DNA from 2 places in the Dickeya chrysanthemi NCPPB 402 genome. Region 1 is predicted to be linked to the other one. Evidence: predicted binding sites of a transcription regulator. Region 1 holds the regulator's gene; the other holds the start of a gene.
What was found. The regulator PurR, encoded in region 1, represses purine synthesis genes. The targets are predictions, from matches to a motif close to CANGCAAACGTTTGCNTG.
Positions count from the first base shown of each region.

Region 1 (6,354 bases):
GGCGCGCCGTCATTCATCAGGTTGATGGCATATTTTCCCTGATAGAGTACCACCATCGTCAGGAGAGAAATGGCGCAGGCCAATAAGAACGCCTGCTGAGTTTGATGCGCGATGCGGTCCCGACGTCCGGATCCGTTGAGGTTCGCCACCACCGGCGTCAGCGCCATCAGTAAACCGTGGCCGAACAGGATGACCGGTAGCCAGATAGAGGTGCCGACCGCTACGGCTGCCATATCGGTAGCGCTGTAAGAGCCCGCCATAATGGTATCTACCACACCCATCGAGGTTTGCGAGACTTGAGCGATGATGACTGGAATAGCCAGCGCCAGCAACTGACGGGCCTCTGATAAGTACTTCTGCACGAAAACACCTTCCTAAAGCAGGATGGAGAGAGATCTCTAATGGAGGAGAGAAAGACAATCATCCTTTATTTATACGAAAAAAGATGAAGTATTGTAACGATTTGCCAACCGTAAACCAATGATCGACTGACCGAGAATGATCCCGTTTGGTTTTCCTGATGATATGGTGCAAACTGCCTGACATTAGTGAACGTTGTCACTTCCGAGAACCAGTCCGTCTGGTTATACCGCTGTTGTTGCGCGTTCACGCCTATTACTAATCTGGAGGCAAGATCAACACCATGTTTACCGGTATTGTTCAGGGCACGGCGACCGTCGTGTCTGTTGATGAAAAACCCAATTTCCGCACTCATGTCGTTCAACTGCCCCCCGAACTGTTGCCGGGGTTGGAAACGGGTGCATCCGTAGCACACAATGGTTGTTGTCTGACCGTCACGGCTATCGACGGCGATCGGGTCAGTTTTGACTTGATCAAAGAAACGCTGCGGTTGACCAACCTGGGGGAAATTCACGTCGGCGATCGGGTCAATGTGGAACGCGCGGCTAAATATGGCGATGAAATCGGCGGGCATGTGATGTCCGGCCATATTATGTGTACGGCGGAGATTGTAAAAATTCTGACGTCGGAAAATAATCATCAGATCTGGTTACGGCTGTCTGATGAGCTGCAAATGAAGTATGTGCTGCACAAAGGATTTATCGGTATCGACGGCATCAGTCTGACGGTGGGCGAAGTCACCCGCAGTCGTTTTTGCGTGCATCTGATTCCGGAAACGCTTCAACGCACAACGCTGGGTCAGAAGCGTCTGGGCGACCGCATCAACATCGAAATCGACCCGCAAACTCAGGCCATCATCGATACGGTTGAACGTGTCATGGCGCGTCAGGCGCAGCAACAGGAGCAGGCTGCTGCGCAGGCGGAGCAGGGCGAATAAGCACTTCTTCCCTGACATGTTCTCCCATCATGAAAACCGGCAGCCAGGCTGCCGGTTTTTTGCCATCGGGATGTGGATTTGCCGGGTGCCAGGATTATCTGGGGACTCGCAAGCCGTCCTCTACACCGCCCACACTGAATACTATCTGCCAGAGCTGAATATCACGTGCGCGAAACGAGCCAGCGCAGACGTTAAGGTAGTAGCTGAACATCCGCTGGAAGCGTTCGGAATAACGTTCTGACAACGTTGGCCAGTGTTGCTGGAAACGTTCATGCCAGGCCATCAGTGTGCGGTCGTAGTCTGCGCCGAAATTGTGCCAGTCTTCCATCACCAGATAGGGCTCGCTGGCCTGGGCGATATGCTGCACTGAAGGCAGGCAGTAGTTGGGGAAAATGTACTTGTTCATCCAGGCGTCAACTTTCAGGTTAGTTTCATTGGTGCCGATAGTGTGCAGCAGGAACAATCCGTTAGGTTTGAGGTTTTTTCTCACTACCCGGAAATAGGTGTTGTAATTTTTGGGGCCGACATGCTCGAACATGCCGACGGAAACGATGCGATCAAACTGTTGATTCAGGTCGCGATAGTCCTGTAGCAGGATGTTAACATCCAGATGTCGGCAGCGCTGCTGCGCCAGCTTTTGCTGTTCGCGGGAGATGGTGACGCCGGTGACGCTGACGCCATAGTGATGTGCGGCGAATTCCGCCAGCCCACCCCAGCCGCAACCGATATCCAGCAATGTCATGCCGCGACGCAATTGCAGTTTTTCGCAGATTAAGCGCAGCTTGTCCTGTTGCGCCTGCTCCAGCGTTTCAGCCTGTTTCCAGTAACCGCAGGAGTATTGCATATAGGGATCGAGCATCAGGGTGAAAAGATCATTACCGAGGTCGTAATGCTCCTTGCCCACGATCCAGGACCGACGGCGGGACTGCAGATTGCTCAGGCGAGCCATCAGGATTCGTAAAGTATCGCGCCAGCGGTGGGGCAGTTGGCTGTCCAGTCCCACGCGTATCGCTCGGTGGAAGAACATGTCCAGCCGCTCACACTCCCACCAGCCATCCATGTAGCTTTCGCCCAGACCTAACGAGCCTTCGCGCAGTATGCGTTTGTACATAAAGGGATTTTTTACCTGAATGTCAAACGGGCGTGAGCCGTTAATGGCGATGTCGGCGGTCGATAGCATTTCATTAACAATTTGGAACCAGGGATGATGAGGGGTACCCAGTTCCTCCACATAAGATGAACTCATAACTTCTCCCTACCTTGTCAGATAAATGTGTTTACAAGGAATAAACCAGACAAATATCACGCTGGAGGGTGTTCAACGAACCCCATCCATTGTCTATCCCTGAGAGTCTCAGAGGAAAATAAGAGAAAAGCCGGTACGAAAGGCATCTACCCCGTTCGTGACAAACGGTACGGCCATTATTGCCAGGGTAGAAAAAGTAAGGCGATGCGCTATGTTGAAAAACATCGTCTGATCATAGTTATTGTCGTCAGCGATAGTGACAAGTGTATGACTGCTTTAACCCGCCGACAAGATTCAGCGGGCTAAAGTAGCACGGAGAAACAATACGTCATGTATTCATCACATGCGTTATCGCTATATGCGGTGCGGCATAGCGCCTGACGGCAAGGGCGCGCAGCGATAACGAAATCGTCTGAATATTAACGACGATAATCGAGGTATGGGCCGTCGGCAACGGAGCGACGCTCGATCAGAGTAGGGTGTACTTCAATCGTTTGTGCTTCCTCGCGTTTGCTGGTAATGCGGTCCAGCAACATGGAAAATGCCGCCTGCCCCAGACGTTCTTTCGGTTGATGAATGGTGGTGAGCGCTGGAGTAAAATAGCGGGAGTGACGCACATTATCGTAACCGATCACTGAAATATCTTGCGGTACGCGTAGCCCAAGTTCGTCGGCCGCGCAGATGGCGCCCATCGCCATGATATCACCGCCGCAGAATACCGCCGTCGGCCGCTGTTTTTGGGCCAGAATTTGATGCATGGCTTTATAGCCGGACTCCGGCTCAAAATCCCCCTGAACCACCCACTCTTCGCGCAGGGAAATGTCGGCTTCCTTTAACGCTTTCAGGAACCCCAGGTAACGTCCGCTACCGGTATTGCGCTCCTGCGAGCCGGGAATGGCACCGATATCCCGATGACCGCGTTCAATCAGATAACGTCCAGCCATGTATCCGCCGGCAAAGGCGTTATCAATAATAGTATCGGTAAAATCGTTTTGTGCTTCGCCCCAGTCCATCACCACCATCGGGATATGACGGTAATCCGCCAGCAGGGATAGCAATTCGGGTGGGTACTCGGCACACATCACCAGCAGGCCGTCGACACGCTTTTGCGCCAGCATGGACAAGTAGGCGCGCTGTTTATCCTGATTGTTATGAGAGTTACACAGGATTAGCGTGTAACCCCTGGCGTAGCAGCTGTTTTCTACCGCCTCGATAATCTCGGCGAAATAGGGTGCTTCGCTGGAGGTAGCCAGCAGGCCGATGGATTTCGTGTGGTTGACCTTCAGGCTGCGAGCCACTGCACTCGGGGAATAATGCAATTCATCGATGGCTGCGCGTACCGCAGCCTTGGTCTCTTCGGCGACGAAACGTGTTTTATTGATCACGTGTGATACGGTTGTGGTTGAAACGCCTGCGCGTTTTGCCACATCTTTGATCGTTGCCATCTAAAGCGACTCCTGAACTCATCTGTGACAGTAACGTGTCTGTTACAGCATTAAAATAGGGTGTTAATCGTTTGCCTGCGTGAATTCATCTCCTGCCGGACAACAAGGCAACATTTCAGGAGGAGATATGCCGAGGTGTGTAGCTTGAAGGGAGGGCTGACGCTTCGACCAACGCAGTGTATACAGTAAACTGCGAATTCTGGCCGATCCAGAGCAAAAGTGGAAGAGGCAATTCGTGTTATCTCTGTGATGCGCAAACCGGTTTTTTGATATCGGCTGGGTAATAATAAACCTATACTTTATGTGTTTCCTCTTGCCTGCCGAGAGAGGGATTTTATTCATACACAATGGGATGACGGCGATCATCAGTCACATACAGGAGAATATTATGGATACGAATCTGAAAATGTCGCTGTTCAGTACGGTGGTTGCACTGGCGGTGATCATTATCTTCGGCTTCACAGCGGTATTGAACTGATAGCGGATCGCCGGCGGCGTAATGTCCGGGTTTCAACAGCCTGAGGCAAAACAGCGGTGAAAACAGAAAGGGGCGCTAAGCCCCTTTTTGTCGTATTTACGTCGAGTCGTGTAGCGCCTAACGAATGGTTTTCGGCGTCACCACGCGGCGAGCGCCGACGTAATGATCCTGCCAGTAATCTTCACTCAGTTTACTGATCTTGATATCAGCGCCGGTGCGTGGCGACTGAATGAATCGGCCATTGCCCAGGTAGACGCCCACATGATCGGCGGCTCCACGGTTGGTGATACGAAAGAAGACCAGGTCGCCGCTTTCCAGTTCGCTTTTCTTAATTGGCGCCGCGTCACGCAAATGGAACATTTCATTGGCTGTGCGTGGAATCGGGATTTTCACCACATCTTTATAGGCGTAATACACCAGCCCGCTGCAATCAAAGCCCGAATACGGTGTGGCACCGCCCCAATGATAAGGCTTGCCGATTTGGCTCATCAGCTTATTCATCGCGGTTGACTTGGCATGCTGATAACGTTTTTGGTGCGCGGCGCTGATAGTCAGCGCGGCCTTGTCCTGTTTACCTTTTTTATTTTTACCGTGCGATGAGACCGAGGCAATATCTTCTTCGGCGATTACCGCTTTGCCTTTTTTGGGGGAGTATTTGACTCTCACCGACTCATGCGCGTTACGGTTATTTTTGGCCGTAGCAGGCGGCTCTTTTTTCGTCGTTTTGTTGGCTGCCGCTTTAGTCGGCGGGCTTTTTTCCTGCTTCTGCGGTTTACCGGTAGAGTGGGCTGAAGCCGCTGCCGTCACAGGCTTTTTATCACCAGATTTGGCGCTTTTATCATGAGCGGATGATGTCGTTTTCGCTGGTGCGTTTTGGGTCGTCTTTTCATGTTGTTGAGAGGGCGCCGTACCTTTTTTATTGGCATTTTTGGCGACCTTATTTTTTTTGGACTCATCAAGCGCTTTGTTTGCCGTTTCTACACCCGATTTACGCGGCAACGCGGACGCGCCATGCGGATTAGCCAGCGCCAGATTCGCAAACAAATTACTGAAAAATAATAAAAAGAGCGTAATAAATAAACGCATAATAATTCTGACCGAATGTTGTCCTCAATCGTTCAATCTTTACAGTATTCCCGAAAATGGCCTGATAAAAAAGCGGGAGATAGACTTATGTTACTACAAAATAGTGAGAAAACGTTAACAACGGTGTTTGCTGCTTAATTATCAGTCAATTTGGGTTACCTTATGCTGATATATCGTCGACCGGATAAAACCTTACAAAAGATAGCGTTTTTTTGTGGTCGTCGCTATCGTTAGAATATAAAACAACAGAGGCGGTATGGCATGGTCTGCCGCGAGTCACATGAACAGCCGTTGATGGGCTGTTCATCACGCGCTTGAGGAAGCAATAGAATGACGACAACGACACTTGAAAAGATTCAGCGCCAGATCGCTGAAAACCCGATTCTGCTGTACATGAAAGGTTCTCCCAAACTGCCGAGCTGTGGTTTTTCTGCCCAGGCGGTTCAGGCGTTGTCGGCGTGCGGCGAACGTTTTGCCTATGTGGATATCCTGCAGAACCCGGATATTCGCGCCGAATTGCCTAAATATGCCAACTGGCCGACATTCCCGCAATTGTGGGTCGATGGTGAGTTGGTTGGGGGATGTGACATCGTGATTGAGATGCATCAGCGCGGTGAACTGCAACAACTGATTAAAGAAACGGCGGATAAGTACCGTTCACAGCAGACGGAACAGCAGTAATTCTTCTGTATCAGGCAGCCATGTGCTGCCTGATATCACCGCTATCACCACGCGATTATTGTGTCTTGTGGTTCGGCGAATACATGACGTGATCGTGCGCGTTACCCTTTGTCTTCGTCGA
Region 1 covers NZ_CM001974.1:2,736,481-2,742,834, reverse strand. The annotation lists gene DCH402_RS12280 (MATE family efflux transporter) at 1-362, opposite strand, end outside; gene DCH402_RS12275 (riboflavin synthase) at 644-1,297, shown strand; gene cfa (cyclopropane fatty acyl phospholipid synthase) at 1,392-2,543, opposite strand; gene purR (HTH-type transcriptional repressor PurR) at 2,963-3,988, opposite strand; gene cydH (cytochrome bd-I oxidase subunit CydH) at 4,377-4,466, shown strand; gene DCH402_RS12260 (C40 family peptidase) at 4,584-5,552, opposite strand; gene DCH402_RS12255 (Grx4 family monothiol glutaredoxin) at 5,883-6,233, shown strand; gene rnt (ribonuclease T) at 6,335-6,354, opposite strand, start outside.

Region 2 (6,354 bases), 1.2 Mb from region 1:
GCGGCTCAGGACTAATCTTACCTGCTGGTACTAATCCTACCTGCTGCAAGGCTTTGCAGCCTTTTAGAGCGCTGTTCGCCCATGATGCCCGGTGTATTTTGGGGCACCACTATGGGCACCTGTTGCTCCACGCGTCCTGAAGCTCCTGTGACATGGAGGGGCTTGGCTGACCTGCCGCGCATCATGAACGGCAGGATAAACAGTCCGATATTGGCAGGACGCGCGTTTTTTGCCGCATCCCGCCATGCTTCGCGTGTGACTGCGTTGCGTGTGATCGCGTTATCCGCAAAACGGTTGGCAGTCGAACCGTCGCTGCGCGGTCAGCAATCAGTAGATCGCGTGATACAGCGCTTCAATTTCCTTCACCGTTGCCGGGCGCGGATTGCCGCCGGTACAGACATCGTCAAATGCCGCCTGCGCCAGTGCCGGAATATCCTGTTCTTTGACGCCTACCTGGCGCAATTGCACCGGAATATCCACATCCTGCGCCAGTTGGCGTACGGCCTGAATCGCCGCTTCCCGCACCTGTGCCAGCGGCATGTTGTCTGCGCCTTTCACCCCCATGGCAACGGCGATGGCACGGAATTTTTCACCGGTATACTCCGCATTCCAGGCCATGATATGCGGCAGCAGAATGGCGTTGGCGACGCCATGCGGGGTGTTATAAAACGCGCCCAGCGGGTGTGCCATGCCGTGCACCAGCCCCAGCCCAACGTTGGAAAAACCCATACCGGCGATGTATTGCCCCAGCGCCATGTCTTCTACGCCCTGCACTTTCCCGGCAACGGAATCACGCAGCGAACGGCTGATGATTTCGATGGCTTTCAGGTGCAGCATGTCGGTCAGTTCCCAGGCGCCCTGAGTGGTGAACCCTTCGATAGCGTGGGTCAGCGCGTCGATGCCGGTAGCGGCTTTGAGCGATGCCGGCATACTGCGCATCATGTCTGTGTCGATAAACGACACAATCGGAATATCGTGCGGATCGACGCAGACGAATTTACGCCGTTTCTCTTCATCGGTGATGACATAATTGATGGTGACTTCGGCGGCGGTGCCGGAGGTTGTCGGTATCGCGAAGATCGGCACACTGGGTTTACGGGTGGCGGCCACCCCTTCCAGACTACGTACATCCGCGAATTCCGGGTTGTTGATAATAATACCGATGGCTTTACAGGTATCTTGCGGGGAACCGCCGCCGATAGCTATCAGATAATCAGCGCCGGAGGCCTGAAAACGCTCGACCCCATGCTGGACGACGGGGATAGTCGGATTGGGGATCACGCCGTCATACACCTCATAAGGCAGCCCGGCTTTATCCAGCAGGGCGGTCACGTTACCGGCGACGCCGTATTTCACCAGTTCTTTGTCCGTCACCACCAGCGCTTTGTGGAAACCGCGCCGTTGCACCTCTGCTGTTAAATGGGCGATGGCGCCGCTGCCAAAGTAGGACGTTTCATTCAGTATCATTCTGTGCGTCATGATGCACTCTCCTTAACATATTGATTTTTAATTATGGTGGCTTGCCCGCTATCCATTTTTCGCTGTCTGGCCGGCAGCTGTAAGGTCAATAATCAATCTGGTTCCGCTTGTTGCGGGCGGTGGTGAAAGCTCGCGCTTGATTGATAAAAATCAAACCGTTGTCTGATGGATAGCCTGCCGATGCCGCCAGTGTGAAACCTGTCGTGGCGAACTGCCTTCCCATTGCTGCCATCAATCACGGCGTATTGTCGTTGTCGGGAAGATATCGTGAATGGCGATCACAAAATCGACCGGTGAAAACAATCAAAGACGAATGCCGGGTGACCTGAAATAATCTAATTTTAAGCTTTTTTCGCATTACTTTATCTAATTTAATCTGGCGGGGAGTGTTTTGGCATCACACCAGCTATTCATTTATTTTTGCATTAATATATTTATTATTTTTTATTAAATGGTTTTTAATCTTTAATTTTTTAAATTTATTGGTTTTATATTCTTATGGCCGGGATGGTTAGATGGAGGTAAAACGGATTTTTTATATAGATAAACTTATGGCTATAGGAGTGGTGGAACGCGCGCTTCGGTGGTAAGTTCAACGGCAGGATAAACGTTTGCGTCGTGGAGCCTGGCATCACAACGCGCGGCTAACGTAGAGAGAAAAGAATGGCAAACCACACCCCGTTGTATGAACAGCATCTGGCCGATGGCGCCAAAATGGTGGACTTTCATGGCTGGATGATGCCGCTGCATTACGGCTCTCAGTTGGATGAACATCACATCGTACGCAGCAGCGCCGGCATGTTCGATGTGTCGCACATGACTATCGTGGATTTGCGCGGCGCCCGTGTCCGCGAATTTTTGCGTTACCTGCTGGCGAATGATGTCGCCAAATTAACCCAGCCCGGCAAAGCGCTCTATACCGCCATGCTGACGCCGTCGGCCGGCGTGATCGACGATTTAATCGTGTATTTCCAGACCGAAGACTATTTCCGGCTAGTGGTGAATTCCGCTACGCGTGAAAAGGATCTGGCGTGGATTACCGAGCATGCCAAACCGTTCATGGTGGCGATCACCGAACGCGAAGATCTGTCGCTGATAGCCGTGCAAGGGCCGCAGGCGCAGGAAAAGGTGCGTAGTCTGTTGAGCGATGCCCAACGTAACATCGTGGCGGGCATGAAACCTTTCTTCGGCGTGCAGGCCGACGGCCTCTTTATCGCCACCACTGGCTATACTGGCGAAGCAGGCTATGAAATTGCGTTACCACAGGAACAGGCGGTCGGCTTCTGGCAACAACTGCTGGCTGTTGGCGTAAAACCCTGTGGGCTGGGCGCGCGTGATACGTTGCGTCTGGAAGCGGGCATGAACCTGTACGGTCAGGACATGGATGAAACCGTCTCTCCGCTGGCGACCAACATGGGCTGGACCATCGCCTGGCAGCCGGAAGATCGTCAGTTCATCGGCCGTGAGGCGCTGGAACGCCAGCAGGCGGAAGGCACCGAACAGTTGGTTGGTTTGGTGATGACTGAAAAAGGCGTGCTGCGTCACGGTCAACCGGTCCGCTTTACCGATAATCATGGCGTCATGCAGGAAGGGGTGATCACCAGCGGGTCGTTTTCGCCTACGCTGGGCGTCAGCATCGCGCTGGCCCGTGTTCCCGCCGGTATCGGCGAGCAGGCTATCGTGCAGATTCGCAATCGCGAGATGCCGGTGCACGTGACCAAACCGAATTTTGTTCGCGCCGGTAAGGCGCTGGTTCAGTTTTAATTTTGGGCGTTAATGGAAGGAGAAGGTGGCAATGAGCAATGTTCCGGCAGAACTGAAATATACCTCGTCCCATGAGTGGGTGATGGCGGAAGGCAATGGCGTTTATAGCGTAGGTATTACCGAGCATGCGCAGGAGTTACTGGGCGATATGGTGTTTGTCGATCTGCCGGAAGTCGGCAGTACGGTGAACGCCGGCGACGATTGCGCCGTGGCGGAGTCCGTCAAAGCCGCGTCTGATATCTACGCGCCGATCAGCGGTGAAATCGTGGAAATCAACGAAGAGCTGGAAGGTGCGCCGGAGCTGGTAAACAGCGCGCCTTACGCCGAAGGCTGGCTGTTCCGTATCAAAGCCTCTGACGAAGCTGAACTGAACGAATTGCTTGATGCCGAGGGTTATCAGGCATTGTTGGAAGAAGAAGACGGCGACGAAGAAGAATAAGCCTGACGCCCCGTCTGCTCCCTGCGACGGGGCGTTTTTATGATCCGCTTGTTTTGTGAATTGTTTGCTTGTTTTTGAATGCGTTAACTGCTTCTGAATTATTTAATTGTGCTGCACGTCACTGTGCTCAATGCAGGAAATTCCCCCACATGACCCAGACTCTCAGTCAACTCGAACACGGCAGTGCGTTCACGGAGCGCCATATCGGCCCGTCAGCTACTCAGCAACAGCAGATGCTGGCTGCCATTGGCGCAGATTCGCTGGACGCACTTACCCGTCAGATTGTACCCGCCGATATCCAACTGCCCCAACCGCCGGCGGTGGGTGATGCCGCCACCGAGTCTCAGGCATTGGCTGAATTGAAGGCCATCGCCGGTCGCAATCAGCGCTATAAAAGTTATATCGGCATGGGGTATCACGCGGTGCTGACGCCGCCGGTGATTTTGCGCAACGTGCTGGAGAATCCGGGCTGGTATACCGCGTATACGCCGTACCAGCCGGAGGTGTCGCAGGGGCGTCTGGAAGCATTGCTGAATTTCCAGCAAGTGACGCAGGATTTGACCGGGCTGGAGCTGGCTTCCGCTTCGCTGCTGGATGAGGCGACCGCCGCCGCAGAAGCGATGGCGATGGCAAAACGCGTCAGTAAGCTCAAGCAGGCCAACCGTTTCTTTGTTGCCGATGATGTTCATCCGCAGACGCTGGATGTGGTGCGCACCCGCGCGCTGACCTTCGGTTTCGAGATTGTCACCGGCAACGCCGCCGATGTGGTGAAATATGACGACGTGTTCGGCGTGTTGCTGCAACAGGTCGGCACCACCGGTGAGTTGCACGACTATCGTGCGCTGATGGCCGAGCTGAAAAACCGGAAGGTGATCATCAGCGTGGTGTCGGACATCATGGCGCTGGTACTGCTGGCGGCACCCGGCAAACAGGGGGCCGACATGGTGTTGGGTTCCGCTCAGCGTTTCGGCGTACCTATGGGGTACGGCGGTCCGCACGCGGCGTTCTTTGCCTGCCGCGATGAATACAAACGCGCGATGCCGGGCCGTATTATCGGTGTTTCCCGCGATGCGGCCGGCAACACGGCGCTGCGCATGGCGATGCAGACCCGCGAACAACATATCCGCCGTGAAAAAGCCAATTCCAATATCTGTACCTCGCAGGTGCTGCTGGCCAACATTGCCGGTATGTACGCGGTATATCACGGGCCGCAGGGGTTGAAACGCATTGCCGGGCGCATCCACCGTTTGGCCGATATTCTGGCCGCCGGTCTGACGGCGTGTGGCCTGACGCTGCGTCATCAGCACTGGTTCGATACGTTGACCGTCGAGGTCGCCGATAAGGCGGCGGTGTTAAACCGCGCACTGAGCGCGGGTATCAACCTGCGTGCCGATCTCGATGGCGCGGTCGGCATCGCGCTGGATGAAACCACCAGCCGCTATGATGTGCTGGCGCTGTTTGCCGTGTTGCTGGGCGACAGTCATGGGCTGGATATCGATACGCTGGATGCGGCGGTTAGCCGGCAGTCGGCGTCGATTCCTGAGGCGTTGTTGCGTAGCGACGATATCCTGACTCACCCGGTGTTCAATCAATACCACAGCGAAACCGAGATGATGCGTTATCTGCACCGTCTTGAAAGCAAGGATCTGGCGCTGAATCAGGCGATGATCCCGCTCGGTTCCTGCACCATGAAACTTAACGCGGTGGCGGAAATGCTGCCGATCACCTGGCCGGAATTTGCCGAGCTGCACCCGTTCTGCCCGCCGGAACAGGCGCTGGGTTACCGCCAACTGATTACGCAGTTATCCGACTGGCTGGTGCAACTGACCGGCTACGACGCCGTGTGTATGCAGCCGAATTCCGGTGCGCAGGGGGAATATGCCGGTTTGCTGGCGATCCGCCGTTATCACGAAAGCCGTAACGAAGGCGAACGTAACCTGTGCCTGATCCCGAGCTCCGCCCACGGCACCAACCCGGCTTCCGCTCAGATGGCGGGGATGCAGGTGGTGGTGGTGGCCTGCGACAAGCAGGGGAACATCGACCTGCACGATCTGCGGGAAAAAGCGCAGCAGGCGGGCGATAAACTCTCCTGCATCATGGTGACTTATCCATCCACCCACGGCGTGTATGAAGAAACCATCCGCGAAGTGTGCCAGATTGTTCACCAGTACGGCGGCCAGGTGTATCTGGATGGCGCCAACATGAACGCGCAGGTGGGAATTACCTCGCCGGGTTACATCGGTGCGGACGTGTCGCACCTTAACCTGCATAAGACCTTCTGCATTCCTCACGGCGGTGGCGGCCCGGGCATGGGGCCTATCGGCGTGAAAGCGCATCTGGCGCCGTTCGTGCCGGGCCATCAGGTGGTGGCAATGGACGGCGTGTTGACGCGTCAGGGGGCGGTTTCCGCCGCGCCGTTCGGCAGTGCTTCCATTCTGCCGATCAGTTGGATGTATATCCGCATGATGGGGGCGCAAGGGCTGAAACAGGCCAGTCAGGTGGCTATCCTGAATGCCAACTACGTCGCAACCCGCCTGAAAGATGCCTATCCGGTGTTGTACACCGGCCGCGATGGACGCGTAGCGCACGAGTGCATTCTGGATATTCGTCCGCTGAAAGACAGCACCGGCATCAGCGAGATGGATATCGCCAAACGTCTGATCGACTACGGT
Region 2 covers NZ_CM001974.1:3,902,988-3,909,341, reverse strand. The annotation lists gene fucO (lactaldehyde reductase) at 328-1,479, opposite strand; gene gcvT (glycine cleavage system aminomethyltransferase GcvT) at 2,143-3,243, shown strand; gene gcvH (glycine cleavage system protein GcvH) at 3,275-3,682, shown strand; gene gcvP (aminomethyl-transferring glycine dehydrogenase) at 3,832-6,354, shown strand, end outside.
Region 2: the regulator PurR is predicted to act here: its motif matches at 2,080-2,097, upstream of gcvT (glycine cleavage system aminomethyltransferase GcvT).